2 regions of the Arthrobacter sp. 3Tela_A genome follow, and region 2 is predicted to be linked to the other one. Evidence: riboswitches for the same ligand, from Rfam matches in the RefSeq annotation. Region 2 holds a riboswitch; the other holds the start of a gene.

Region 1 (14,384 bases), on a different contig from region 2:
GCGAACAGGGCATCGAGGACCCCTGGTACGGGGACATGTCCGACTTCGACTCCTCCTACACCCTGATCCAGGCTGCCGTGCCCGGTGTGGCGGCATACGTCCGTGCAGCCCTGGCGGACCGCATCCAATGACCGCACCTGCCGGGCGCCCGCTGCTGATCGGCGTCGACGGGTTCTCCGGGGCGGGGAAAACCAGCCTGGCTCTGGAGCTGGCCGCTGCCCTGCGGGTTCACCGTTCCGTTGCCGTTTTCCATCTGGAGGATGTCTACCCCGGCTGGGACGGACTGCAGGAGGGCATGGAGTATTACCTCCGCGAGGTGCTGATGCCGCTTGCCTCCGGGCAGGCCGCGGTCTGGCAGGCGTGGGACTGGACGGCCGGGTGCTACGACCGGGCGCGGCACACCGAGCCGGCGGAGATCATCATTTTCGAAGGTGTGGGTGCCGGGCACCGCGCCGCCCGCAGCCTGCTGGACGCCGTGGTGTGGGTGCAGGCGCCCCCGGCGCTGCGCAAGGAACGCGCGCTGGCCCGCGACGGCGAGACCTACGCGCCGCACTGGGACCGGTGGGCTGCGCAGGAAGCTGCCTGGACTGCTGCCGATCCGGTGGCCGCCGAGGCTGATGTGCTTCTCTCGAGCGGTCCCGCGCCCTTTCCGCTCCACCAGTACGTGCTGCGTGCGCTGGCGTCACTTCCCTTTTCCCGCCCCCGGACTCGGCCTGCCGCCCGCCGGGGGTGAAGTCTCCGTCCAGACGCTGCCTGGCGCTCCGGATCCGCAGGTTCTGTTCAGTGCCCTGTTCGGCAGCAGCGCCAACGCGGTATGGCTGGATAGTTCCGACGCCGGTTCCGCCGGGGCCGGCGGCAGCCCCGCCGAGCGCAGCCGGTTCAGCATCATGGCTGACGACGGCGGGCCGCTGGGCAGGCATGCCGTGCACACCGCCGGAAACACCCGGGTCAGCTGGGGGCCGGTCGAGGCCAACGTCCCGGGCCCGTTCTTCCGCTGGCTTGAGTCCGAGTGGGGCAGCCCCAGGGTTGCCGCACCGGATGGTTTTCCCTGCCCGTTCGTCCTGGGCTGGGCGGGAGCCCTTGGGTACGGACTCAAGCGGGAAACCGGTGCCGCGGCGGACTCCGGGCAGCCCGTTCCAGGATCAGAGCCGGCTGCCGCGGATGCCGCCCTGGTTTTCGCGGCCCGCGCCGTGGTGCTGGACCACGCCCTGAACAAGGTTCACCTGCTGGTCCTGCATGATCCGGATCTGCAAGATCCCGGCGCCGGAACACCCTGGCTGGAACAGGCCCGGACGGTCCTCGAGGCCGCCACCCATCCCGGCGGCCCCGCGGGACCTGCAGAAGTTCCGGCGCAGGTCATCGGACCCTCATTCACGTTTCGGGACAGCCGCGCGGACTATCTGGCCAAGGTGCGCCGGGCCCAGGCGGAGATCCGGGACGGCAACAGCTACGAAATCTGCCTGACTACGGCGTTGGAGGGATTCCTTCCCGGCCCCGTGCCGCCGCAGGAGGTCCTGGCGCTCTACGCTGCCATGCGCCGGCGCAGCCCGGCCCCCTTCGCCTCGCTGCTGCGGGTGGGTGGACTGGCACTTCTGGGTACCTCCCCCGAACGGTTCCTGAGGATCACCGCCGGCGGCGCGCTGCGGGCTGAACCAATCAAGGGCACCCGCCCGCGGGGGTCTGCTCCCGCGGAAGACGCCGCGCTGCGGCAGGAACTGCTCGAGAGCATCAAGGACCGGGCGGAGAACATCATGATTGTGGATCTGATGCGCAATGACCTCTCCCGGCTGGCCGTTCCCGGATCGGTCACGGTTCCGCGGCTGTGCGTGGTGGAAAGCTATGCCACGGTCCATCAGCTGGTCAGCACCATCGATGCGCAGCTCGCGCCCGGTGCCAGCCGGGCCGAAGCCGTGGCCGCGGCCTTCCCCGCGGGGTCAATGACCGGGGCGCCGAAAGTCAGCACCATGGCTATCCTGGACGGCCTGGAAGCGGTGCCCCGTGGTTTCTATTCCGGAGCGGTGGGCTACTTCTCCCTGAGCGGCGCTGCGGATCTCTCCGTAGTCATCCGCACCCTGGTGATGCAGCCGGACACGGCCGGCGGCACCTCGCTCACCCTCGGCGTCGGCGGAGCTGTGACCTCCGGATCGGATCCGGAGGCGGAATGGGAAGAGGTCCGCACCAAGTCCCGGGGTGTGCTCGGTGCACTCGGCTCAGAGGTCCCCGCCGGCTAGGACTCCTACTGCAGGGTGGCCGTAAGGCGGGCGACGTTGTCCACGTAGCGCTGCCAGACGGGACGGTTGCGCCATTCGTCAAGGATCAGTTCCTTCGACAGGCCGCGGTACGTGTCTTCGATCTGGCGCATTTTCTCCACAATGTTCCCGCCGAACATCATCATGGAGACTTCCAGGTTCAGCGAGAAGGAACGCATGTCCATGTTGGAGGAGCCCAGGACGGCGACGTCGTTGTCCACGGTGAAGTGCTTGGCATGGAGCACCAGCGGCGCGGGATACTGCCAGATCCGGATGCCGGCCTCCAGTAGCACCTCGTAGTAGGAACGCTGGGCGTGGTCCACCAGGAACTGGTCGCCGCGCTCGGAGACGAACAGTTCCACCTGCACCCCGCGCTGCGCCGCCGTCGTAATGGCGTAGAGCAGGGAATCATCCGGCACGAAGTACGGGCTGGTGATGGAGATCCGCTCGGAGGCGGAGTACAGCAGCGAGGTGAACAGGCGCAGGTTGTTCTCCGTCGTGAAACCGGGACCGGAAGGAACAACCTGGCAGGTGATGTCGCCGGGCTTGGACGTTCCCTCATACAGGCTCAGTTCCTGCTCAAGGTTCTCGTCCGTCTCCATGTTCCAGTCGGTGGCAAACACCACGTTGATTTCATCAACTACCGGGCCTTCGAGCCGGCTCATGAGCTCCACCCATTTGCGGCCGATCCGGTGGTTGCGGGGTTTGCGGTAGCCCGGTTCCACGAGGTTCTGCGAGCCGGTGAAGCCAATGACCCCGTCGACGACGAGGATCTTGCGGTGGTTGCGCAGGTCGGGGCGCCGCCAGTGGCCGCGGAGGGGCTGGATGGGCAGCATGGGATGCCACTGGATCCTGCTGGACTTCAGCTCCTTGAGCAGCTGGCGGTAACCCTTCACGCGCAGGGTGCCGATGTGGTCAAACAGCAGGCGCACCGTCACGCCGCGGTCCGCCGCGTCCCGCAGGGCAGTGAAGAACTCCCGGGTCACGGCGTCGTAGCTCATGATGTAGAACTCGACGTGTACGTATTTGGAGGCACCGCGGACCGCTTCGGTCATCTGGCGGATGGATTCCTCGTAGTCCCGCTGCAGTTCAACCCTGTTGCCGTCCAGGCTGGGCAGCGAACCGAGCCGGCGGTTCAGTTCCACGGCGGAGAGCACCCAGTCCGGGCCTGAATAGGAGGAGGACTCCGCTTCGAGCTCGCGGGTGTTTTCACGGACCCTTTTGTTGATCATGGTCTGGCGTTCCACCCGCTGTTCGGAGAGCCGGTGGTTGCCGAACAGCGCGAACACGATGATTCCCGGGACGGGCAGGAAGAAGATGGCCAGCAGCCAGGCCATGGCAGTGGTGGGGCGCCGGTTTCCGGGCACCACGCCCAGGGCGATGATCCGGATTGCGAAGTCGAGAATCGTCAGGCTCGTCGCAAGCCAGTTTGGAGCAGTTACCGTCCACCACACGTGCGCTAATCCCTCCGACCACCCAACCGTCCCTTCAGCCTAGCGCCCGGGGTCGCCCACTGCGGCAACTAGGCTTGCTGCATGACAGTTTTGGTTTTCCTCGATCCTGCTTTTCCCGCCGGCCGCACGGCCGATGCCTCGCAGCCGCAGCTGATGGCGACGGACCTCGGCGCGACCCGCGGCGACGGGGTTTTCGAATCGATGCTGGCGGTGGACGGGCGTCCCCGGAAGCTGGCCATGCACCTGGAACGGATGGCGTCCTCCGCGGCCGCCCTGCAGCTGGACTTTCCCTCACCGCAGATGTGGGAGCCTGCCATTGCGACGGCGATGGCTGAGTTCACGCGCGTGCACGGCGAGGTGCCCGCTGTGGTGAAGCTGATGCTGACCCGGGGTCCGGAGGGCGCCGGAAGCCCGACGGCGTGGGTGGCGGCGTCCCCCGTTCCGGAGTCCAGTGCCCGGCAGCGCGAGGAAGGCCTGGACGTGCTGCTGCTGGACCGCGGCTACGATTCCTCCGTGGCGGAGCGCGCTCCCTGGCTGCTGCTCGGCTCCAAGACGCTGTCCTATGCGGTGAACATGGCGGCTATCCGGTTCGCAAAGCAGCACGGCGCCGATGATGTCATCTTCACCTCCTCCGACGGCAAGGTCCTGGAGGGGCCCACGTCCACAGTTGTGCTGGCCGTGGTTGAAGACGGGGTGAAGACCCTGCTCACTCCGGAGCTTGAAAGCGGCATCCTGCCCGGAACCACGCAAAGCGCACTGTTTGCCGCGGCAGAGAAGGAAGGCTGGCAGCTTGGCTACGGCCCGCTGGAGCCTTCGCACCTGATGCAGGCCGACGGCGTGTGGCTGATTTCCAGCATCCGCCTGCTCGCGCCGGTGAAATCGGTAGACGGGAACCCGCTGCCGGTCTCCCGCGAACTCACTGACGAGCTCGCCGCACTGGTGGACACCGTCCTGTAGCACCCGGCTCACCGCCGGACGGGGACAGCCGGTTGGCGGCCCCGCCCGGCGGTGCGGGACTTCTAGGACAGGATGAAATTGAACGTTCCGGCTGCCGCAGCAGCCCACACGGCCGCTGCAGCCAGTCCGACACCGTAGGCCAGGACCCACAGATCGATCCGGCTGAATGTGGAAGCCCGGGCCCAGGTCCGGTCGCTGCTTCCGAAGCCGCGGGCCTCCATGGCCACGGCCAGCCGGGTGGCGCGCCGGATCGCCTGGATAAGCAGGGCCAGACCCTGGCCCAGGAAGTTGCGGAACCTGCCCAGCGGGGAGGCAGCGGCGTCGGCCCCGCGGGCGTGCCGTGCCAGTCCGAGCGTGCGCCATTCCTGAACCAGCAGGCCCACCAGCCGCATCGCTGCCAGTGCCCCAAGGACAAAGCGGGAGGGCAGGCGCAGCCGCTGGGCCAGGGCGTCCGCCAGGTCCGTCGCGTCCACGGTGACCAGCAGGAAGATGCCCGGCAGCGCGATCGCCAGTCCGCGCAGGCCAATCGCGATACCAGCCGCCACCGAGTCAGTGGTGAACAGCAGCGGACCGGCATCCAGCAGGACCTCTCCGGTTTTCTCCGCGAGCAGGGCGGTGCCGTAGGCGCCTATCACCGCAGCGATCAGCAGCGGCCAGATCCGTTTCACCAGGGTCCACGGATTGATCCGCAGCAGCGGCAGGAGGGCCAGTTCCCCGGCCAGCACCACGGTGGCGCTGACCCAGTCCACCGTCAGCAGCACCGCGACGGTAACGGCGACGGCGGCGCCGAGCGTGGAGAGCGGGTTCGCCGCTGCCAGCCGGGACTTCCGCGGGCCGGCAGCTGTTCCCGCGGCTGGGGCTCGAACGGCCTGGGCGCTCATGCTGCAGCTCCTGCCGCCGGTTCTGCCGGCTGCAGGCGGGCAGCGCCGTCCTGCACCCGGAGGACCTGTCCGCCGAGCGCCGCAATGAACTCGCGGTCGTGCGTCACCGAGACGACGGCACAGCCGGAGTCCCGGCGCAGCTCAGCCAGCAAGGAGACCAGTTCCTTCCACGTGTTCGCATCCTGTCCGAAGGTGGGTTCGTCCAGCAGCAGGATGTCCGGAGATGTGGCGAGCATGGTGGCCACGGAGAGCCGGCGTTTCTCCCCGCCGGAGAGGGTGAAGGGGTTGACCTTGAGCAGCGCCGCCAGCCGCAGCCGCTGGGCCAGTTCCTCCACTGTGGCCTGGACTTCAGCGTCGCTGCGCCCGGCCCGCCGCGGCCCGAAGGCCAGTTCGTCACGGACTGAGCCGGTGAGGAATTGGTGTTCCGGTTCCTGGAACACCGTTCCGATCCGGGTCACCAGCTGGGCCGACTTCCACTTGGACGGGATGTTCCCCGCTTCGCGTGCCAGCGCCGGGGCTGCGGCCAGGGTTCCGCCGCGGGGACGCAGGAGTCCGCCCAGGGTCAGTGCCAGCGTGGATTTGCCGGCTCCGTTGGGTCCGGTGATGCCCAGGGCATCTCCGGCCTGCAGGGACAGATCGACACCGGAGAGCACGGACTGGCCTTTGGGGGTGCGTGCAACCTCGAGGCTGTCCGCGGCCAGCAGCTCGGGAGCGGAGGAAACGGGCAGAAGCGGCGGCGGCACGTCCAGTGCGGCGCCGGGCAGCCAGACACCGGCTTCCGCCAGACGGGCACGGGTCTGCTCCGCGGTGAGGACTTCCTCAGGCGGGCCGTCAGCGAGCAGTCCTCCGCCGGCGTCGAGCACTATCACCCGGTCCACCAGCTCCGCCCAGGCGGCGACCCGGTGCTCCACCACAATCAGTGTGGCTCCGGTACCCTCCAGCACCCGCTGAACGGCGTCCCGGATTTCCAGGACACCGTCCGGGTCGAGGTTCGCAGTCGGTTCGTCGAGCAGCAGCAGGCCGGGAGACATAGCCAGGATGGAAGCCAGCGCCAGGCGCTGCTTCTGCCCGCCGGAGAGCGCTGCGGTTGAGTGTTCCAGCGGCACCCGGAGTCCGACGTCGTCTAGCGCAGTATGCACCCGCTGCCAGATCTCCGTTCGGGGCACGCCCAGGTTCTCCGCACCGAACGCGACCTCGTCGCCCACCCGGGAAAGCACGATCTGCGACTCGGGGTCCTGCAGGAGCAGGCCCGCCCGGCCGCGTGCGCCCTGCGGGTGAACGCCGTCGAGCTGCAGCGAACCGGTTTCCGTGCCGCCGGTATCCTCACCGAGAACCCCGGCGAGGGCATGCAGCAGGGTGGATTTGCCCGCCCCGGATGCTCCCAGCAGGAGCACCCGCTCCCCCGGGCTAATGTCGAAGGACACACCGGCAACGGCCTGGGCCTTTCGCCCGGCGTGACGCCATCCCCAGTCCCTGGCGCTGACCGCCACGGGAGTAGCTGCGGCCATCGGTTACGCGTCCGCGGTGCGCCCGGAGGCAAAGGCGGAAAGCACTCCCGTGCGGGCCAGCGCCCTCACCGCCAGCCAGGACAGCAGGCCGGCCAGCAGCAGTCCGGACACCATGGCAAAAACGGTGTACAGCGCCTGCCACTGGAAGGCCCATTCGGGCATGTACAGAATCGTTTCGCTCACCCCGAGGAAAAGGCCGGAGCCGAGGCCCGCCAGCAGCGCCACGGGAAGAGTGAACTTCCGGTACAGGAAGAGCAGGAACACCAGTTCGGCGCCCAGGCCCTGGATGGCTCCGGAGAGCAGCACGGAAAGGCCGAACTGGGTTCCCAGCACACCGGAAACAGCAGAAGCCAGAATCTCGCAGTACAGTGCGGCACCGGGTTTGCGGATGATCAGCGCGCCCAGGACGCCGGCAATCAGCCAGCCGCCGGTGTACAGCCCGGCCAGCGGCGGGAAGGCCACGAACACTGCGGCCACGCCGCCGTAGGCGAGGGACCAGGCCCAGAACACAACGCCGGTGGCTACGGCAAGGACGGACGCGACGACGATGTCCACTACCCGCCAGGATGAGCGGACGGGCTTTATGGATTGGGTTTCTTGCATGGAAGGTTCCTCCTGGATTCAGGAGGGGAGGGAAAACCGCCGGCGGCGGTGCACCCCTGAGATCTCGACTCCCTTCGCCGGTACTAACCGGAGCAGGTTCGAGGGTCTGCGGCTTGGTCCGCACTCTCAGCGCCCGAAAACCGGCGTCCGGATAATCTCCGGAGCCGGGAAGCGGCGCTCCCCTGTCGTGTGTATGCGTGGTCCACTGTACACGCAGTGCCGCGTGGAATCCGGGTGCGGCAGGTAGCGTAGGGGGAAACAGCAACGCACAACACCAAGGAGCACTTATGAACCTGATCCTGAAACTGCTGGGTACCGGTGTCAGCGTGGGCGCGGGACTTGCCTCGGCAAAGATCCTGGACTTCGTCTGGACCAAGGCAACGGGCAACGAACCGCCCAAGGACAAGGACGGCGCCCTGGATGCGAGCCTGCGCTCGGCAGTTATTTTCGCGCTCGTTTCCGGCGCGGTCAGCCAGGTGATCCGGGTGCTGACCAACCGCGGCACGCAGCGTGCAATCGCCCGCTACAGCCGCACCCCCGAGGTCGTCTAACTCGTCTCACCGTAACGAGATTACAGAAACTGCCCGTATAAGCGTTCATACGGGCAGTTTCTGTAATCTCGTTTTCGTATGGCCGCAGCGTCAGCCTTCGCGGCTGCGCCCGGGCGGCCGGCTGGCCGCTTCGGCTTCGGAACGGGTGCGTGCCAGTTCCTCGTCGCTGAGATCACCGGTGTAATAGGTACCGTCCGGTTCCTGCCCGGGATCGTCGTCGACCTTCGGATCCGCATCTGAGTCGGCGGCAGCCTTTTCCTCGGTGGCCTCAAACATCAGCTGCTGTGCCCGCTCGACGACGTCGTCCAGCTCATCGATGGTCAGCAGCTCCGGGCGCAGGTGCTTGGTGCGGTAGCCGGCACGGCCCACCATGTGGGCAGAGACCGGCGCGGTCAGCAGCATAAAAATCCAGCACAGCGCCAGGACCGGCAGCAGGACCCAGCTGCGGAACTCCACGGCCATGGCCAGCAGGAAGAGCAGCAGGCCCAGCACCTGCGGCTTGGACGCGGCGTGCATCCGGCTCATCAGGTCAGGGAACCGCGCCAGGCCAATCGCTGCGGCGAGAGACATTGTGGCGCCGCCAAGCAGCAGGGCTGCCACGATTACGTCAATCACGGTTTCGTTCATGGCTACCTCCGGTCCGTTACGAAGCGGGCAACCGTCACGGAGCCAATGAAGCCGATCAGCGAAATTGCGATCAGCAGGGCCAGGTAATTCAGGTTCCGGTTCACAACCATGTCCACCACCAGAGCGCCGCCCACGATCGCCAGCAGGACGTCTGCGGCGAGCACGCGGTCAAGGATGGAAGGACCGCGGACGATCCGGAAGATGGCACCGGCGGCGGATACGGCCAGCATGACGGACACGATGATGATGGCAACAGTCATCGGCTGACCTCCCCTTCGCGCAGTTCCCTGAGGTCCTTCTGTTCCGCCCGGACAAGCGCCAGCTCTTCCTTGGTGCCCATCATGCGGATCAGCCAGGATTCGGTGGCGCGCACGTCGTCACGGACCTTTTCGGCTGCCTGCTGGCTGTCCACTCCCAGGCAGTGCAGGTACAGCGTGGAGGTGGATCGGTCCACCTCCACCACCAGGGAGCCCGGGATCAGGGAGAGCGCATGGCCGGTGGCCGTAACCAGCAGGTCCGAGTGGCTGCGCAGCTTCACCGCGACGACGGCGTTCTTGATCCGCGGTCCCTGGACGGTGGCCAGCCACAGCACATGGACACTGGCGATCACCAGTTTCCACAGGAACCGCACGCCAAAGCCCGCGGCGTAGAAGATGTTGAACCGCCCGGAGAGGTCAACCGGGGGCAGGTAGAAGATATTCGTGACAACGAACGCGATGATGGCGCCGAACACGAGGTTGCCCAGGCTGAAGTCCTGCCAGAGTGCTCCCCAGAGCAGCACCAGCCAGATGATCAGCGGCAGTTCCTTCAGCAGGGGAATCCGCGGGTGGTTGCGCATGAGTGCCTTCTTGGTCACGGTGCACTCCCTTCGCCGAGCACTGCCTCAATGTACGGCGTGCGGTCCAGCAGGTCCTGTGCCGCGTCGTCGCTCAGTGAGAACAGCGGTCCGGCCAGGATGGTGAGGGATACGCCCAGGGCAACCAGTCCCACCGTGGGATAAACCATCGTCTTCGGCAGCAGGTCCACCGTGGAGCGGCCGCCGAAGCGTCCGCTGCTGTGCCCGCTCACGTTGCCGGAGTCCCGGACGGTACTGCCGTCGGTGGTGGTGGCCAGCAGGATCGGATCCGGATGGACTGCGTCTTCCGGGGTGCGCCAGAACGCACGGTTCCAAACCCGCGCCATGACCAGCAGCGTCAGCAGCGAGGTCAGGACGGACGCGGCAACCAGGACGTAGGCAAGCGGCGTACCCAGTTCCACGCCGGCCTGCATCAGGCCGAGCTTACCCAGGAAGCCGGAGAACGGCGGTATGCCGGCGAGGTTGATCGCCGGGATGAAGTACAGCACTGCCAGCAGCGGAGAGAGCCGCGCCAGGCCGCCCAGGCGGTCCATGTTGGCTGTCCCGCCGCGCCGCTCGATCAGGCCGGTCACCAGGAACAGGCTCGTCTGCACGGTGATGTGGTGGACAACGTAGAACACTGCTGCGCCAATGCCCACAATCGAGGCGACTGCCAGTCCAAACACCATGTAGCCGATGTGGCTGACCAGGGTGAAGGAGAGCATACGTTTGATGTCGGTCTGCGCCAGCGCACCCAGGATGCCCACCAGCATGGTCAGGCCGGCCACCACCATCAGCAGCGTATTGATCCGGTCTCCCGGGAAGAGCAGCGTTTCGGTCCGGACCATGGCGTACACGCCGACCTTGGTCAGCAGGCCGGCAAACACCGCAGTAACGGGTGCCGGGGCCGTCGGGTAGGAGTCCGGCAGCCAGAAGGAAAGCGGGAAGACGGCGGCCTTGATGCCGAAGGCGACCAGCAGCATCAGGTGCAGCATCATCTGCGTTCCCGGGTCCAGTTCGCCCAGCTTGATGGCCAGGTCCGCCATGTTCACGGTGCCGGTGGCGGCGTAGATCATGCCGATTGCGGTGAGGAACAGGACGGAGGAAATGACGCTCACGACGACGTAGGTCACGCCGGCGCGGATCCGCGGCGTAGTGCCGCCCAGGGTCATCAGCACGTAGCTGGCCGTCAGCAGGATTTCGAATCCAACGTAGAGGTTGAAGAGGTCACCGGCCAGGAAGGCGTTGGAAACGCCTGCCACCAGGATCAGGTAGGTCGGGTGGAAGATTGAAATCGGACCGTCTTCATCACCATCGGCCATGCCCTGGCCGGCGGCGTAAATGAGCACCGCCAGGCTGATGGCAGTGGAGACCACCAGCATCAGGGCGGAGAACTGGTCCACCACCATGGTGATGCCGAACGGCGGCATCCAGCCGCCCAGGTTCACTGCCTGCGCTCCGGTCTCCCAGACTGCTGCCAGCAGGAAACACTCCAGTGCCAGGGTCAGGGTGAGCACACTGATCGAGACGATGCGCTGGGAACGCTGGTGCCGGATGAGCAGGAAGGCCAGGGCTGCGCCGAGGAACGGCAGGACGACGGCGAGCGGGGCAAAACTGGAAGCGTTCATCGTTTTGCCTCTCCTGTGGATCCGGTACCCTGGCCGCGCTGCGACCCGGGTGCTTCCTCGGCCTCGTCAGCCGGCGTGAACTCGGTCGTGTCCTCGGGGACATCGGCGTCGTCTTCCGCGTCGTAGCTGCTCTGGCTGGCCACGCGGCGGTCTTCGATGTCGTCCTGGACCTCGTCCTGGCGCCCCAGCACCCAGGACCGGTAAATGATGCCGAGCATAAAGGCCGTCACGGAGAAGGAAATGACGATTGAGGTGAGGATAAACGCCTGCGGGAGCGGATCGTTGTAATCTTCCGGCGGAATCTCGGAGCTGAACAGCGGAGCCAGGCCCTGGAAGCCTCCGGTGGCCAGCAGCAGCAGGTTGGTCGCGTTGGTCATCATGGCCAGGCCCAGCACCACCCGGGTCAGGCTCCGTTCCAGTACCAGGTAGATCCCGGCCGCGTAGAGGGCGCCCATGATGAGCAGCAGCGTGATGTTGACGCTCATCGGGACACTCCTTCCGTTTCAAGCATTTCGGGTTCGGGTTCCACCAGGTCATCGTCGTCGTCGTCCGGCCCGCCTTCGCTGCGCTCGTCGATCTCCGAGCCGAGGCTGCGCAGGACATCGAGGACCAGGCCGACCACCACCAGGTACACGCCAATGTCAAAGATGGTGGAGGTGACGAACTTGATGTCTCCGAAGATCGGCCAGGTGAACTCGATGATGGCGCTCTGCAGTACCTGCCCGCCAAAGAAGAGCGGCGCTGCGGCAGAGAGCGCAGCCAGGCCCAGGCCGCCGCCAAGCAGGGTTCCGGCGCTGACGGGGGTTGCTTCGGCAAGTTCGAAGCGTCCGCCCGCCAGGTAGCGGATGGTCAGCGCCAGGCCGGCCATCAGGCCTCCGGCGAAGCCGCCGCCCGGTGAGTTGTGGCCTGCAATGAGCAGGTAGACGGAGAAAATGATCACCGAGTGGAACAGCAGGCGGGTGACCACTTCGAAGATGATGGAGCGGCGTTCAGGAGCCAGCGTGCGGCCGGCCACCAGCCACGCCTCACGGGCCACGGAGGAGAACTTCCGGGCCAGGGCCAGGGTGGCGGCTTCCCGCTCGGAGGACGCGAAGTGTTCGCGCCCGCGGTCCACGGAACCGGTGGCAACTTCATTCGCCCGCCGGCGCTTGTCGCCGCGCCCGCGGATGAAGATCAGGGACGCAACACCGGTAGCGGCCATGGCCAGGACGGAGATTTCGCCGAAGGTATCCCAGGCGCGGATATCCACCAGGGTCACGTTGACGATGTTCAGTCCGCCGCCGCCTTTGTAGGCAAGCTCGGGGTAGGCGAGCGAAATGGGTTCGGCCACGCGGGATGCCATCGCGGTCATGGCGAAGACCACCATGGCGGCACCGAAGGCAATCCCGAGTCCGGCCCGCAGCAGGCGCTGGCCGGTGGGTTCACGCTTCCAGAGCCGGGCCGGCAGCGACCGCAGTGCCAGCACAAAGGCCACCAGGACGATGGTCTCCACCAGCATCTGGGTCAGGGCCAGGTCCGGGGCACCCTGCAGGGCAAAGATCAGGGCGATGCCGTAGCCGCTGACGCTGACCATCAGCACCGCCAGGAACCGCTTGTTGGCGCGGGCTGCGCCCACGGCACCGATCACCACGGCTGCACCGATCACGGCCTGCAGCGGTGAATCGAACCAGTGGAAGTGTTCCGGCGTCGGCGCGTTCCGCAGCAGCACCGCACTCAGCGGCGTCACGATCGCCATGCTCAGGATGACAAAGAGGTAGAAGGTCAGCGAACCGCGCTGCGTGCGCCCGGTGACCCAGACGGCGGCGTCGTCCAGGATGCCGATCAGGCCGCGGTAGGAACGCTCTGCGTCCAGCGGGCTGGCCATGCCGGCCTGGATTTTCTCAACCCGGGTGCGCTGCCAGAAGAGCAGGGTACCTGCCGCGATCGTCAGCGCGGTCAGGCCCAGAGCCAGGGTGAAGCCGTGCCAGAGCGCCAGGTGGGTGGCTTCGCCCTCCAGCGGGTACAGATCTGCGTACGGGCTGATGACCGTGTCCAGCGGTTTCGGCCAAAGACCGAAGAATACGGTGGCGGCTGCCAGGATGGCCGGCGGAGCCAGGAACGGCCATGGAATGGCCTTGAACGCCGTCGGCTTGCAGGATTCCTTGGTGGCGAAACCGCCCCAGACGAACCGGCAGCTGTAAGCGAAGGTCAGGATGGCACCGGCAACAACGCCCACCAGCAGCACGATGGCTGTGGGTGTGCCCTGCTTCTCGGCAAAGTGCACATAGGTTTCGTAGACGGATTCCTTGGCCACGAATCCGAGCAGCGGGGGCAGCCCGGCCATGGAGGCAGCACCGATCGCAGCCACGACGGCCAGGACGGGAGCTGAACGTCCGACGCCGGAGAGCTTGCGGATGTCGCGGGTTCCGGCCTGGTGGTCAATGATGCCCACTACCAGGAACAGGGTGGCCTTGAAGAAACCGTGGGCCACGAGCAGGCCCAGGCCTGCCAGCGCCGCCTCGCGGTTTCCGAGCCCTACAACGAGGGTGAGGAAACCGAGCTGGCTGACGGTGCCGTAGGCAAGCATCAGCTTCAGGTCGTGCTGGCGCAGTGCGCGCCAGCCGCCAAGCAGCAGCGTGGCCAGGCCCAGCACGGTGATCACCGGGGTCCAGTACGTGGTTTCCCAGAAGCCCGGTGCCAGGCGCGCCACCAGGTAGATGCCGGCCTTCACCATGGCTGCAGCGTGCAGGTAGGCGCTGACCGGGGTCGGTGCGGCCATCGCCGCGGGGAGCCAGAAGTGGAAGGGGAACAGCGCGGACTTGGACACCGCGCCGATCAGCATCAGCACGACCGCCACGTCGACGATGACGCCGCTGGCCACCAGCTCCGGTGCCATCGCCATGATTTCGGAGATGCGGTAGGTGCCGGCTGCAGAGCCGAGCATGATCATTCCCACCAGCATTGCCAGGCCGCCGAACGTCGTGACGATCAGCGCCTGCAGGGCTGCGCGGCGGGCCGAGAGGCGGTGCGCGGCATAGCCGATCAGCAGGTAGGACAGGATGGTGGTCAGTTCCCAGAAGATGAACAGCAGGATCAGGTCATCTGCTGTGAC
Region 2 (14,384 bases):
CCGTATTCCTGACACTCTCGAACGGCACCTGGAAAGTCATGGCCGCAGGCTGTACGCCGCGCGGAGAACGCCCCTACAGCTGCCTGATCGAGGGAGACTGAGATGCGCGCACGGTGGGCGTTCATCCTTTGCCTGGCCTTTATCGCCGCCGGGCTTGCCTACATGATCACGGTGGGGGTGCTGCAGCGGTGAAAACACTCAAGCACAACGGGCTGTTCATCGTGTTCTTCGTGCTGTTCCTGCTTTCGCTTGCCGGTCAGGCGCTCGCAGGTGTGGCACTGTTCAATGAACAGCAGACCGCAGCTGGACTGGAACATGTCAGTATCTGGCAGTACATCACTACGTCCAGCTTTGCCGTCGATGTGGCTGAGAACTGGCAGTCAGAATTCCTGCAGTTCCTGCTGCTGATCGTGGCAGCTGTCTGGTTTGTGCAGAAGGGTTCCCCAGAATCGAAGAAAATCGGCAGGGAAGGCCTTGAAACAGACCAGGACCAGCAGATGGGGGAGCACGCCCACCCCGATTCGCCGTCGTGGGCACGTGCCGGCGGCTGGCGTACCCGGCTGTATTCGAACTCCCTTGCTGCCGTGATGGGCGGAATCTTTCTGCTCTCCTGGTTTGCCCAGTCGGTAGCGGGATTCAGTGCGTTCGCGGAACAGCAGCTCGGGAATTTGCAGGACCCGGGGACATGGGGCGAATACGTGCTGTCCCCGGAATTCTGGGGGAGGACCCTGCAGAACTGGCAGTCGGAGTTCCTGGCCGTCGCCTCAATGGTCATCCTGGCTGTCTACCTTCGGCAGCGGGGCTCACCGGAATCGAAACCGGTGGGTGCCGCCCACACGGAGACGGACGTTGAAGGCTAGCAGGCGCGTCTCAGCCGCCGGTTAGCCGGCTGCGAAGAAGTCATGTTCCCACTGCACTGACAATACGAACGCTTCCTCAGCCGCACGCCGCTGGACATCGTCCCCGGAAAGCACATCCTCCAGAATGCCAACCGCACGGGCAGTAGCGGCCGCAAACGCCGGATCGGCGTAGGTGTTCAGCCACTCCCGATAGGGATGGGCCAGGTGGTTTCCGGCGGCAAGCGCCGCGCCCGCGTCCGCGTAGACCCAGAAGCAGGGAACCACCGCGCCCACCAGCCGTGCGTACTCGATCCGGTTCCCTGCATTCCGGCCAGGTCCCAGCAGATGGTCCAGGTAACCCCGGGTCACCGGCATCGCGACCAGGCCCTCGGCGGGGTCCGCAGGAAGATGCCCGACGGCGCCGCCGCGTCCAGCATTGGCATGAAGCCAGTTCCGGTGAAGATCCAGTTCAGCTTCCAGCGCGCCGCTGGCACTTTCTGCCCAGAACAGCTGCTCCTGGAGCGTTGGAGCCAGCTCGCTGGCACGGGCCAGGGCACGGGCATATCCCCGCAGGTAGATTGCGTCCTGGGCCAAATAGCGGGAGAAGGCCCCGCGGTCCAAGCTCCCGTCGCCCAGACCGCGGACGAAGTCCAGGCGGGCGATCCGCGCCCGCACATCCGCGGTCCCCGACCAGAGGTCCGCGGTGCGCTCGCCGGCCGGCGGAACACCGGATCCTGCCGGCGCAGGCAGTGGTACGAGTCCGCGCTCCCAGACCCCGTGGAAATGGTTCACCGGACCATGCCCGGTTCCCACCTCCAGCAAGTCAGCGGTTTCAAGGGCTTCCTGCAGCCAGGCTTTGGCGCCCTCCAGCGCGTGTGCCCAGTTACCGGTCCGGGCGAACAGGGTAGCCAGTGCGGCAGAGAGCGAGCAGCCGGTGCCGTGGGTGTTCTTGGTGTCTACCCGCACGGAACTGAACGCCGAGATCGTGAATCCGCGCTCGCCGTCGGGCATTACCAGCGCATCCGGTGCCGCAGTTCCCGCCAGGTGCCCACCCTTCACCAGCACAGCCGTGTCATACTCGCCGGCAAGACGGCGTCCCTGCTCCAATGCCTCGTCCCAGTTCTGCGCCGGCTCTTCCTCCAGCAGCGCAGCCAGCTCCGGCAGGTTCGGCGTCACGAGGTCCACCTGGTGCAACAGCCCGCGAAGGGCATCTTCGGCGTCGGGGCTGAGCAGGCGGTCACCGCTGCTGGCCACCATCACCGGATCCAGCACCACGGCCGGCTGCCGGACGTCCGCCAGCCAGGAACCCACCATCCGGGCGACCTCGGCGCTGCCCAGCATGCCGATTTTCACCGCATCGATAATCACGTCATCGCTCACCGCGTCCAGCTGTTCGCGAAGGAACCCGGCAGGCGGGGTATGCACGGAGCGGACCCCGTGGGTGTTCTGCGCAACAAGTGCCGTGACCACAGCCATGCCGTATCCGCCGTTGGCAGCGATCGACTTCAGATCCGCCTGGATCCCGGCCCCGCCCGTGGGATCCGTTCCGGCGATGCTCAGGATCCGAGGGACATTCCGGACGCTCAGCTCTCCCATGCCGCCACCAGTTCCTCGGCGCTGCGGCGCGGATCGGCGGCGGTGCAAATAGCGGAAACGACGGCGGCGCCGGACGCTCCGGCGGCCCGCAGGTCCCGGATGTCGGACAGACCGATCCCGCCGATTGCCACGCACGGGACCGGAGCCGCAGACGCAAAGGACCGGAACCCGTCCACGCCCAGCGGGGCAGGATGGTCCGGCTTGGTGCTGGTGGGATGGATGACTCCGGCGCCGAGATAGTCCACCGTTCCCGGTGCCAGGTCCCGTACGGAGTCGAGGTGGGCGGGCGTGTTGGCGGTGAGGCCTACGACGGCGCCGGGGCCGACCAGTGAGCGGACGGAGGCGGCGGGCAGGTCGCTTTGACCAACGTGGACTCCGTGCACCCGGGCGCCGGCTGCCCGGGCGGCGAGGTAAATGTCCACCCGGTCATCGACGAGCACAAGGGCGCGGTCACCGACGGCGTGTGCGACGGCCAGCACCTGGGCGTAGAACTCCGCGGCGGAGGCGTGCTTTTCCCGGACCTGCACGGTGCGCACCCCGACGGCGGCTGCGGCAACAGCGGCGACGCCCCGGTCCCCGCACTGCGCCGCATCAGTGACCAGGTAGATGCCGGTGTTCCTGGCCAGGGCCCGGGGCCGCCGGAGCAGTTCGGACTGCATGCCGGCGCTCATGCCGTCACCAGCAGGTTGTGGATGTCTTCGGCGGAGAGGCTGGCCAGGGCGTCCAGGAATGCCGGGGCAAACGACCCCGGTCCTGCCGACACGGGTGCAGCCTGCTGCGCGGCGATCGTGTATGCGGCGGTGGCTGCCGCCGTGGCGGTGAGGTCGCCGCCGTCGTCCGCGGCGGCGAGGAACGCGGCCGTCACGGCGCCGAGGGCGCAGCCCCCGCCGGTCACCTTGGTCAGCAGCGCGCTGCCGTTGCTGATCCGAAGGGTTGATTCACCGTCGGTGATGACGTCCGTGGGCCCGGAGACCGCCACGACGCAGCCGTACTTCGCCGCCAGGAGTTCGGCTGCGGGAAGGGCATCCTCCGGATTGTCCGTGGCGTCCACGCCCCGTCCGCCCGCGCCCAGCCCGGCCAGGGCCATGACCTCGGAAGCGTTGGCTCGTACGGCGGTGGGACGCAGTGCCAGCAGCTCGGCGGCGAGGGCAGTGCGGACCGGGAGGCTGCCGACAGCCACGGGATCCAGGACCCAGGGTGTGCCGGCATCGTTTGCCGCTGCTGCGGCCTCCAGTATGGCCGTGCGCTGTTCGGCATGCGGGGTGCCCAGATTGATCAGAACCCCCGAGGCGATGCGGGCAAAAGGCCCGGCTTCACCCGGAATGTCCGTCATGGCCGGGGCTGCGCCGAGGGCGAGGAGGACGTTGGCGGTGAAGTTGGTGACCACTGTGTTGGTCAGGCACTGCACCAGCGGCGGTTCGCTGCGCACGCGGGAAAGGAGGGTGGATACAGAAAATGGTGTCAGGCCAATAGTCATCGGCGACATCCCTTCGCTAGTTCTAACTAGATCAGGTTCGACGGGTCTCATCTCAGCCTTGCGGCACCCCGTGTCACTACAGCTGACTCTACGAAGTCAGCGGGCAAATGGCCAGCCGGACGCGGAGCTAGACAGTGTCCATGGCTGCGCAGGGATTACTGCCCGACGCCGGCTGGTGGGCCTGGCCTGCCAGGCGGTGCAGGAGGGTGCGAAGCAGGCTGGCGTCTGCGGGTTCCAGTCCGGCGAGCATGCCGGACTCCGCAGCGGCGACCTGCTCCTCGCAGGCGGCCAGGCGTTGGCGGCCGGCCTTGGTGGCGACGACTTTGCGGGCCCGGCGGTCCGCGGGATCAGGAACCCGTTCCACGTCCCCGGCCTCCGCCAGCTCGTCAATCAGGTAGGTCAGCACAGTCCGGTCGATTCCCAGATGTGCCCCGAGTGCCTGCTGGTTCGGCGGGTCAAAATGAACCACCGTTGAGAGCACCTGAAATCCGCGCAGCCCGCCCGGTGTCCCCTCCAGCGCTGACTGCAGGCGGGCTTGGTAACAGCCCGCCACCACGGCCAAATCCCATCCGAGGCCTCCGGGTATTGCTGTGGTGCTGCCTGTAGTCATGGGGAACATCCTAGCCCGGTAATGCTGGCCCGTAGATGTTCTACACGGCCACTGTTCTGTCATGTCACCTAATGTGTTGGCAGGGTCTGGGCCGGATGCAGGGAAAAATTACCCGGAACAGCTTGCATTCCAGTGAGTACTCATTCCTACTAGGTAGTGGTAGTCAGCAACGCTAGGTAGTGAGGGTTCGATGGGCAGGCAGGCGACGGAAATGCTGAAAGGGGTACTGGAGGGCATTGTGCTTGCTTTCCTCTCCGGCCGATCCGCCTACGGGTATGAAATTACCGCCTGGCTGCGGGACGAGGGCTTCACAGACATTGCCGAGGGCACTGTTTATGCGCTGCTCATCAGGATTGAGCAGCGCGGGCTTGTGGACGTGGTGAAGGTCCCCTCTGAAAAGGGACCCCCGCGGAAAATGTACTCACTCACCGGCCCGGGGCAGGACTACCTCAACGAGTTCTGGAGGACCTGGAGCTTCCTCTCGGAACGGCTGGAACAGCTCCGCGAGGAGGGAAACACTCATGTGGGTTGAGAAGATTCTTGGGGACTTCGGCGACAAGCGCCGCTGGCGGGAGTACAAAAACCGGGTAAAGGCCCTGCCGCCGGGATACCGCACGGCGGCCGAGGCTGTGGAACGGTACCTCATGTACGCCGGTGCCCTGACCCGGGGTGACGTCATGGTTGCCATGTACGAGGACCTGGCCGATCTGTTCGAGCAGGGCGCAGCAGACGGAACCCCGGTCCGGACGATCGTGGGCGAAGACCCGGTGGAGTTCGCGGAGGTCTTCCTGCGGAACTACTCCGACGCCCAGTGGATCAACAAGGAGCGGGAGCGGCTTAACCAGGCCATCGAGAAAGCTGAGCTTGAGGGCGGGGGCAGCACCGGGGGAGGGGAGCCATGAGTGGGCAGCCCGCGGTGCAGGCCGTTCGCGTCCAGGACCTCCACAAGGCTTTCAAGGACCTGCAGGTTCTGCGCGGAGTGGAGTTCGAGGTGGCTCCCGGCACTGTCTTCGCCCTGCTCGGCTCCAACGGGGCCGGGAAGACCACCCTGATCCGGATTCTTGCCACGCTTCTGCGCCCGGATTCCGGTACCGCGGAAGTGGCGGGGTTCGACGTCGCAGCCCAGGCCGCAGAGGTCCGCGCAGCAATCAGCCTCACCGGCCAGTTCGCCGCCGTCGACGACGTTCTCAGCGGACGGGAAAACCTGATGCTGGTAGCCCGGCTGCGGCAGGTTCCCAAGCCGGGCCTGGTAGCGGACGAGCTCCTGAGACGCTTCTCCCTGGCTGACGCCGGAGGGCGGAAAGCTGCCACGTACTCCGGCGGCATGCGCCGGCGGCTGGACATTGCCATGAGCCTGATCGGGAGCCCGGAGGTGGTTTTCCTGGACGAGCCAACAACCGGACTGGATCCGGAGGGGCGCCTGGAGGTGTGGGAGACAGTTCGGCAGCTCGCAGGGCAGGGAACCACGGTGCTGCTCACCACGCAGTACCTGGAAGAAGCCGAACAGCTGGCAGACCGCATCGCGGTCCTGCACGGCGGGGAAATCATTGCCAACGGCACCCTCGCGGAACTCCGGCAGCTCCTTCCTGCGCCGCAGGTCGAGTACGTGGAGAAACAGCCGACACTCGAGGACGTTTTCCTGGCACTTACCGGCTCCGCGGGTGCCGCAGGACATGAGAGGGAAAGACGATGACGGCGGCAGCGAATTTCTACGGCAATACCACTGTGCTGACGGGGCGCTCGCTTCGCCACATTCTGCGCAGCCCGGACACCATCATCACCACGGCTGTCATGCCGGTGGCCATCATGGTGCTGTTCGTCTACGTTTTTGGCGGTGCCATCAACACCGGCGCTACGGAGTACATCGATTACATGCTGCCCGGAATCCTGCTGATAACCGTGGCTTCCGGGGTGGCCTACACCGCGTTCCGGCTGTTCACAGACCTGCAGAGCGGCGTCTTTGAGCGCTTCCAGTCAATGCCGGTCGCCCGGTCGAGTGCGCTCTGGGCCCACGTGCTGACCTCACTGGTGGCCAACCTGCTGTCCCTGGCGCTGGTGATCGGAGTGGCCCTGCTGATGGGCTTCCGTACCGGAGCCGGTCCGGCGGGATGGCTGGCCGTAGCCGGCATGCTGACGCTGGTCACGCTCGCACTCACCTGGGTTGCGGTGGTCGCGGGCCTGGGCGCTAAATCAGTGGAGGGCGCCAGCGCGTTCTCCTATCCGCTGATCTTCCTGCCCTTTGTCAGCTCCGCTTTTGTTCCGACGGACACGATGCCCGGACCGGTGCGCTGGTTCGCGGAGAACCAGCCGGTGACCGCGATCGTCAACACCATCCGGGACATCTTCGCCGGGCAGCCGGTGGGGCCGGACATCTGGACCGCCCTCGCCTGGTGCCTGGGCATCCTTGTTGCGGCGTGCGCCGTTTCAGCCGCGGTGTACCGGAGGCGGATCAGCCGGGGAGCTGCAGCCTAGAACCGGAACCCCCTAGGGCTGGAACCGGTAGCCCATACCGTGCTCGGTCAGGAAGTGGACCGGATGGGACGGGTCCGGCTCCAGCTTCCGCCGCAGCTGAGCCATGTACAGGCGCAGGTACCCGGAATCCGAGGTGCCCGGACCCCACACATCGGTCAGGAGCTGGCCCTGGGTCAGCAGATGGCCCGGGCGCCGGAGCAGCGCCGCGAGTAAATGCCATTCAGTAGGTGTGAGCCGGATTGAGCTTCCGTCGCTGATCCGGGAAACCCGGCGGGCAGCCAGGTCCACCGAGACGTCACCGAAAAGAACAGCCGGGCTGTCCGGTGCGGAACCGGTCCGCCGTTTCAGGGCACGGATCCGTGCCAGCAGCTCTTCGGCGGAGAAGGGCTTGGTCACGTAGTCATCGGCGCCCAGATCCAGCGCCCGGACCTTCTCCGCAGAGTCGGACCGGCCGGAGATCACCAGGATCGGCATGGTGCTCCAGCCACGGACCGCTTCAATGACTTCCATGCCGCTGAGCCCGGGCATCCCGAGGTCCAGGACCATGAGGTCGGGGTGGCAATCCACCGCCCGCCGCACGGCAGCCGCGCCGTCCGAGGCAGCCACCACTTCATAGCCGTACGCTGCCAGGGTAATCTTCAGGGCACGGAGGATCTGGACGTCGTCGTCCGCCAGCAGGATCCTCACAATGCCGCCGCCGCAGCATCTGCAGGCTGGTCCGCCTGTGCAGCCGGCAGGCCCAGGACCATAGTGAGTCCGCCGCCTGGTGTTTTCTCCGTTTCCAGGGTTCCGCCCATGCCTTCCATGAATCCCTTTGCGACAGCCAGGCCCAGCCCCAGTCCAGTCTGGTTGTCGGTGTCTCCCAGCCGCTGGAAGGGAACGAACATTTCATCTCCGCGTTCCGGGGAAATCCCAGGTCCGCAGTCTATGACGCGGATTTCAACTTTCCCGCCGAACTCGCTCGCGGCCAGCACCACCTTCTCCTGCGGTGGGGAGAACCGCATGGCGTTGGCCAGCACGTTAACCAGCACCCGCTGCAGCAGCACGGCGTCGCCCAGGATTGGTGGAAGGCCCGCCGGGAGGTCCAGCTGCACCTGCCCCGGACCCAGCCGCAGTTCCTCCAGCGCAGGCAGGACGGCATCCGCGGCCTCCAGCGGCGCGAGGGAAACTGCCAGCACTCCGGCCTGGAGCCTGCTGACGTCCAGCAGGCTGGTGACCAGAGCGGAGAGGGTCTGCAGCGATTCTTCAGCGGTGGCCAGCAGTTCCTCCCTGTCCTGTTCGCTCCAGGCCACATCCTGGGCCCGCAGGCTGGTGACGGCCGCGGTTGCGGCCGTCAGGGGCCGGCGCAGGTCGTGCCCGACGGCGGCAAGCAGTGCCGTGCGGACCCGGTCGGCTGCTGCCAGCGGCACCAGTCCTTCGGCCCGGGCGGAGAGGTCGCGGTAATCGAGTGCCGCGCCGAGCTGGGCCGCGATGACTTCGAGCAGCCGCCGGTCCGCTGCTGCCGGAACACTGCCGTACAGCTCCAGGACGGCAGCGCCGACGGGTACCTTATGCGCGGGCTGGCCGGAAACGCTGCCGGCCACCGCCAGCTCCGTGTCGTCGGACCGCAGCCGGGCGGCGTCGAGGTTGAAGGCCTCCTGCACCCGGCCCACCAGGGCTTCCACGGCGTCTTCGCCGCGCAGGACATTGCCGGCCACGGAAGCCAGCAGGTCCGATTCCGACGCCGCGCGCCTGGCTGCCCGGGACCGGCGGGCGGCACGGTCCACCACAAAGGAGACCAGCATGGCGTTGGCTGCGTAGAGCACCAGGGCGAACAGGTGAAGCGGTTCTGACACTGTCACGGTGTGCAGCGGCTGGATGAAGAAGTAGTCCAGGGTTACCCCGGAGAGGAGTGCGGCGAACAGTGCCGGCCAGATCCCTCCGGCCAGTGCCACCAGGATCACCAGCAGCTGGTAGGCCAGCACGTCGCTGGTGATCGACTCCGGGGTGCTGACCCCTACCAGCAGCCAGGTGAGCAGCGGGCCTCCGGCCAGGGCAAGGGCAAACCCGGCCGCACGCCGTCGGGCACTCAGGGCGCCGCCCAGGCGCGGCAGCCCGCGGTGCCCGCCCGCGGCACCGTGGTTCACAATGTGCACGTCGATGTCTCCGGACAGGCGGATCACGGTTGCACCGATGCCGGGCCCGCCGAACAGTGCCTTCAGCCTGTCCCGGCGGCTGACGCCGATGACCAGCTGCGTCGCGTTGGCAGAGCGGGCGAAATCCACCAGCGCGCCCGGGATGTCGACGCCAACCACCTGGTGGAAGCTGCCGCCGAGTTTCTCCACCAGTGCCCGCTGCACGGCCAGTTCCCCCGGGTGGCTTTCGCGCAGCCCGTCCGGGTTGGTCACATGCACGGCCAGCAGCTCCCCGCCTGCGGAGCGGGCAGCGATCCGGGCGCCGCGCCGCAGCAGGGTCTGCCCCTCCGGTCCGCCGGTGAGCGCCACGACCACGCGCTCGCGGGCCTCCCATTTGCTGCGGATGCCCTTCTGCGTCCGGTACCGGTTCAGGGCACTGTCCACCTCGTCAGCCAGCCACAGCAGGGCCAGCTCGCGCAGTGCGGTCAGGTTTCCCACGCGGAAGTAGTTGGACAGGGCTGCATCCACCCGTGCGGCCGGGTAGACAATTCCCTCAGCCAGGCGGCCGCGCAGCAGTTCCGGGGCAATGTCCACCAGTTCAATCTGGTCGGCTGCCCGCAGCACGCTGTCCGGCACCGTTTCGCGCTGAACAGTGCCGGTGATGCCTTCCACTACGTCGTTGAGCGACTCGATGTGCTGGATGTTCACCGTGGAGAGCACATTGATCCCGGCGGACAGCAGTGCCTGGACGTCCTGCCAGCGCTTGGCGTTTTCCAGCCCTGGAGCGTTGGTATGCGCCAGTTCATCCACCAGCGCGTACTCCGGCTGCCGGGCCAGCACGGCGGACAGGTCCAGTTCCTCCAGCACCAGGCCCCGGTGCTCCACGTTGCGCCGGGGCACCTGTTCCAGGCCCCGGACGACGGCGGCGGTGCCGGCGCGGCCATGGGTTTCCACCACGGCCACCACCACGTCCCGGCCCTCGCCTGCCAGGCGGTGGCCTTCCTCGGCCATGGTGTAGGTCTTGCCCACACCAGGGGCTGCGCCCAGGAACACCCGGAGCTCTCCTCGTGTCATCCGTTAAGTGTCCAGCTCCTGCAGGGCGATGTTCAGTTCCAACACGTTTACGGTTGGCTCGCCCAGGATTCCAGCGGCGCGGCCGGCGACGGCGGCATCCACGAGGGCGCGGACGGCGTGCTCGGGCAGCTCCCGTGTTTCCGCCACCCGCGCCACCTGGAGGTAGGCGTAGTCCGGGCTGATGTGCGGGTCCAGACCGGACGCGGATGCTGCGAGCGCATCTGCGGGGACATCCCCTTCCGGCACCGATTCCAGTGAGGCAACGGCCTCCCGGCGTGCCTGGACCGTCTCGGCCAGCTGGGGGCTGGACGGGCCCAGGTTGCTGCCGCCGGAGGCAGCGCCGTCGTACGTCCCGGGCCTGGACTGGAACCATTCGGGCAGGGCCGCGCCGGAGCTGTCCGTAAAGGACTGCCCGAGCAGGGCGGAGCCGGTGACATTTCCCCCGGCGCTGACGGGGGAACCGTTGGCCAGGTGTCCGGCGGCGGTCTGGGCCGCTGCGGTGGCGAGCAGCGGGTAGGCGATGCCCAGCAGCAGGGTGAAGAGTGCCAGGGCCTTGGCGGCAACGGCGAACTGCCGGCCTGTGGAACGAAGCATGGTCATAACGGGTCCTTTGGTTCTAGAAGCCGGGAAGCAGGGAAACGGCAAGGTCAATCAGCTTGATGCCGAGGAACGGGGCCACCACTCCGCCAACGCCGAAGACCAGCAGGTTGCGGCTGAGGATGCCCGAAGCCCCGGCGGCGCGGTACTTCACACCGCGCAGGGCCAGCGGGATCAGGGCCAGGATCACGACGGCGTTGAAGATCACCGCGGAAAGGATCGCCGAGGCGGGGGAGTGCAGGCCCATAATGTTCAGGACCGCCAGCCCGGGGAATAGCCCCATGAACATGGCCGGAATGATCGCGAAGTACTTGGCGACGTCGTTGGCGATGGAGAAGGTGGTCAGCGCGCCGCGGGTGATGAGCAGCTGCTTGCCGATCCGCACAATGTCGATCAGCTTGGTGGGGTCCGAATCCAGGTCCACCATGTTGCCGGCTTCCTTGGCCGCAGACGTGCCGGTATTCATGGCGACGCCTACATCGGCCTGGGCCAGTGCGGGTGCATCGTTTGTGCCGTCGCCGGTCATGGCCACCAGCCGGCCGCCTTCCTGCTCCCTGCGGATCAGGGCAATTTTGTCCTCCGGTGTGGCTTCGGCCAGGTAGTCGTCCACCCCGGCTTCGGCAGCAATGGCTTTGGCGGTGCGGGGATTGTCGCCGGTCACCATCACCGTTCGGATGCCCATCCGGCGCAGCTCGGCAAAACGTTCCTTCAGGCCCTGTTTCACCACGTCCTTGAGGTAGACCACGCCGAGGATCCGGGCCACGCCCGCTGCGTCCCGCTCTGCGACCACCAGCGGGGTGCCGCCTGCGGCGGAGACCGTGTCCACCCGGTACGTGAGGTCGGAGAGGACGTCGACGGCGATGCCTCCGGACTCGGCCGCCCAGTCCAGAACCGCAGACCCGGCGCCCTTGCGCACACTGGAGCCGTCCTCGAAATCCAGTCCGCTCATTCGGGTCTGGGCTGTGAACGGGATCCCCGCCGCGCCGGGGGCCGGTTCTGCCGCCACGCCGCGGGAGGCAGCCAGCTCCACGATGGACCTTCCCTCCGGAGTGGGATCCAGTGCCGAGGACAGTGCGGCAGCCCGGATCAGTTCCTCCTGCCGCGCTCCGGCCACCGGGTAGAACTCGGCGGCCTGGCGGTTGCCGTACGTGATGGTGCCGGTCTTATCCAGCAGCAGGGTGGTTACGTCTCCGGCAGCCTCGACCGCACGGCCGGACATTGCCAGCACATTGTGCTGCACCAGGCGGTCCATGCCGGCGATTCCGATGGCCGAGAGCAGGGCACCGATGGTGGTGGGGATCAGGCAGACCAGCAGGGCGGTGAGCACGGGAACACTGATCACGGCTCCGGCGTATCCGGCCATCGGATTCAGGGTCAGCACCACCAGCAGGAAGACCAGGGTGAGGGTGGAGAGCAGGATGTCCAGTGCCACCTCGTTGGGGGTTTTCCGGCGCGCGGCTCCTTCCACCAGGGAGATCATCCGGTCCACGAAAGTCTCACCCGGGCGGCTGGTGATCCGGACGACGATCCGGTCCGAAAGCACCCGTGTACCGCCGGTGACCGCCGACCGGTCGCCGCCTGATTCCCTCACCACCGGAGCGGATTCGCCGGTAATGGCCGACTCATCGACGGAGGCGATGCCTTCGATGATGTCTCCATCACCGGGAATGACTTCACCGGCGGTGACTACAACGACGTCGCCCAGCACCAGGTCTGCCGACGCCACGTCTTCCACAGCGGCGTTCAGCGCGGCCGGGTCTGAGGCCGGATCGTACCCGCTGACCCGCCGGGCAGCCGTGGTGCTGCGGGTGGCCCGCAGCGAGGCCGCCTGTGCCTTGCCGCGGCCTTCGGCCACAGCTTCCGCGAGGTTCGCGAACAGCACGGTCAGCCAGAGCCAGATAGCAATCAGCCAGGTGAATCCGGCGGGCACCGGGGAGCCTCCGGATTCCGGGGACCCGCCGGTGAAGGATTCAGCAATGGCGATCACGGTGATGAGGGCTGCGCCGGCTTCGACCACGAACATGACCGGTGTGTGCCACATCCGGCGCGGATCGAGTTTGGCTAAAGCAACAGGGAAGGCCTTCGCCGCCTGCTGCCAGCTGAAGCCGGCTGGGGCAGCCGGGCGGGGTGTGGACTGGGCCGGGACGCTGCCCGGTTCGGGGCGGTGTTTGGTGAGGATGGACATGTCAGATCAGTCCTTCTGCCAGGGGACCCAGCGCGAGTACGGGAAAGAACGTAAGAGCAGTGACGAGCACGGTAACGCCGCTGAGCATCAGCACCGACTGGGGCCGGTGCGTGGGAAGGGTTCCGGCTGTCACCGGCACCTTGCCCTGCACGGCCAGGGTTCCGGCGAGCGCCAGGACGAAGATGATCGGCAGGAAGCGGCCGAGCAGCATGGCCAGGCCCAGTGCAGTGTTCAGCCACGGTGTATTGGCGGTCAGCCCGGCGAAGGCCGAACCGTTGTTGTTGGCCGCGGAGGTGAACGCGTAGAGCACCTCACTGAAGCCATGCGGGCCGCTGTTCAGCATGGAGGTGTTTTCGATTTCCGCGCGGATGCCGGGCAGGGCGAAGCTCAGGGACGTACCGGCGAGGACCAGCGCGGGCATGGTCAGCACGTACAGGCACGCGAGCTTGATCTCCCGGGGCCCGATCTTTTTGCCCAGGTATTCGGGAGTCCGGCCAACCAGCAGCCCGGAAATGAAGGCCGCGACAACGGCCAGCACCAGCATGCCGTAGAGCCCGGAACCCACACCGCCCGGGGCAATCTCGCCGAGCATCATGTTCAGCATGGCCATCATGCCGCCGAGGGCCCCGAAGCTGTCATGCATGGAGTTCACGGCACCGGTGGAGGTCAGGGTGCTGGTGCTGCCGAACAGGGTGGAGCCGGCGACGCCAAAGCGGGTTTCCTTGCCCTCCATGGCACCGGCGGTCCCGTTGGCTGCAGCGAACTCAAACGCCGTCATGGCAGCCAGGGACAGGACGAAGATGCCCGCCATGGCGGCGAGGATGGCGTACCCCTGCCTGCGGTCACCGATCATGGCGCCAAACGTGCGCGGCAGCGAGAACGGAATGATGAGCATCAGCAGCACGGAGACCAGGTTGGTAAACGCGGTTGGGTTCTCGAACGGGTGGGCGGAGTTCGCGTTGAAGAACCCGCCGCCGTTGGTGCCCAGCAGCTTGATGGCTTCCTGCGTGGCCACCGGGCCGCCCGGGATGCTCTGGGTGCCTCCGGCCAGGGTTGAAACCTCGGTGAAGCCGGTGAAGTTCTGGATGACCCCGCCCAGCAGCAGAATCACGGCTCCCACTGCCGCACCCGGCAGCAGGATGCGGGTGAGGGACCGGGTCAGGTCCACCCAGAAATTGCCGATGGTCACGGCCCCGCGGCCAGCGAAGCCCCGCACCAGGGCAATGGCCACGCAGAGCCCGACGGCGGCGGACAGGAAGTTCTGGACCGCCAGGCCCGTGGCCTGGACGGCGTAGCCCATGGTGGCTTCGGGCGAGTAGGACTGCCAGTTGGTATTGGTTACGAAGGACACCGCGGTGTTGAAGGACAGGCCCTCCGGAACAGCGGGCAGTCCCAGGGAAGCGGGAAGCAGCGGCTGGAG

What was found. Region 2 has a riboswitch for thiamine pyrophosphate ahead of thiM (hydroxyethylthiazole kinase). Riboswitches for the same ligand answer to the same signal wherever they lie in the genome.
Region 1: another riboswitch for thiamine pyrophosphate. It lies ahead of TVC13_RS06735 (ECF transporter S component); the one in region 2 lies ahead of thiM (hydroxyethylthiazole kinase).

What each region holds. Positions count from the first base shown of each region.
Region 1 covers NZ_JAXIOM010000015.1:17,259-31,642, reverse strand. Annotated here, with positions in the region: gene TVC13_RS06770 (low molecular weight protein-tyrosine-phosphatase) at 1-131, shown strand, start outside; gene TVC13_RS06765 (uridine kinase family protein) at 128-733, shown strand; gene TVC13_RS06760 (anthranilate synthase component I family protein) at 672-2,231, shown strand; gene cls (cardiolipin synthase) at 2,237-3,703, opposite strand; gene TVC13_RS06750 (aminodeoxychorismate lyase) at 3,785-4,660, shown strand; gene TVC13_RS06745 (energy-coupling factor transporter transmembrane component T family protein) at 4,723-5,541, opposite strand; gene TVC13_RS06740 (ABC transporter ATP-binding protein) at 5,538-7,049, opposite strand; gene TVC13_RS06735 (ECF transporter S component) at 7,053-7,652, opposite strand; TPP riboswitch at 7,705-7,846, opposite strand; gene TVC13_RS06730 (DUF4235 domain-containing protein) at 7,940-8,203, shown strand; partial or broken gene mnhG (monovalent cation/H(+) antiporter subunit G) at 8,489-8,830, opposite strand; gene TVC13_RS06720 (monovalent cation/H+ antiporter complex subunit F) at 8,833-9,090, opposite strand; gene TVC13_RS06715 (Na+/H+ antiporter subunit E) at 9,087-9,668, opposite strand; gene TVC13_RS06710 (Na+/H+ antiporter subunit D) at 9,683-11,293, opposite strand; gene TVC13_RS06705 (Na(+)/H(+) antiporter subunit C) at 11,290-11,778, opposite strand; gene TVC13_RS06700 (Na+/H+ antiporter subunit A) at 11,775-14,384, opposite strand, start outside.
Region 2 covers NZ_JAXIOM010000035.1:5,690-20,073, reverse strand. Annotated here, with positions in the region: gene TVC13_RS11310 (hypothetical protein) at 1-101, shown strand, start outside; gene TVC13_RS11305 (DUF6766 family protein) at 189-860, shown strand; gene TVC13_RS11300 (bifunctional hydroxymethylpyrimidine kinase/phosphomethylpyrimidine kinase) at 882-2,435, opposite strand; gene thiE (thiamine phosphate synthase) at 2,423-3,106, opposite strand; gene thiM (hydroxyethylthiazole kinase) at 3,103-3,912, opposite strand; TPP riboswitch at 3,904-3,993, opposite strand; gene TVC13_RS11285 (MarR family winged helix-turn-helix transcriptional regulator) at 4,040-4,522, opposite strand; gene TVC13_RS11280 (PadR family transcriptional regulator) at 4,713-5,054, shown strand; gene TVC13_RS11275 (DUF1048 domain-containing protein) at 5,044-5,424, shown strand; gene TVC13_RS11270 (ABC transporter ATP-binding protein) at 5,421-6,215, shown strand; gene TVC13_RS11265 (ABC transporter permease) at 6,212-6,994, shown strand; gene TVC13_RS11260 (response regulator) at 7,007-7,681, opposite strand; gene TVC13_RS11255 (DUF4118 domain-containing protein) at 7,678-10,182, opposite strand; gene kdpC (potassium-transporting ATPase subunit KdpC) at 10,186-10,782, opposite strand; gene kdpB (potassium-transporting ATPase subunit KdpB) at 10,799-12,964, opposite strand; gene kdpA (potassium-transporting ATPase subunit KdpA) at 12,966-14,384, opposite strand, start outside.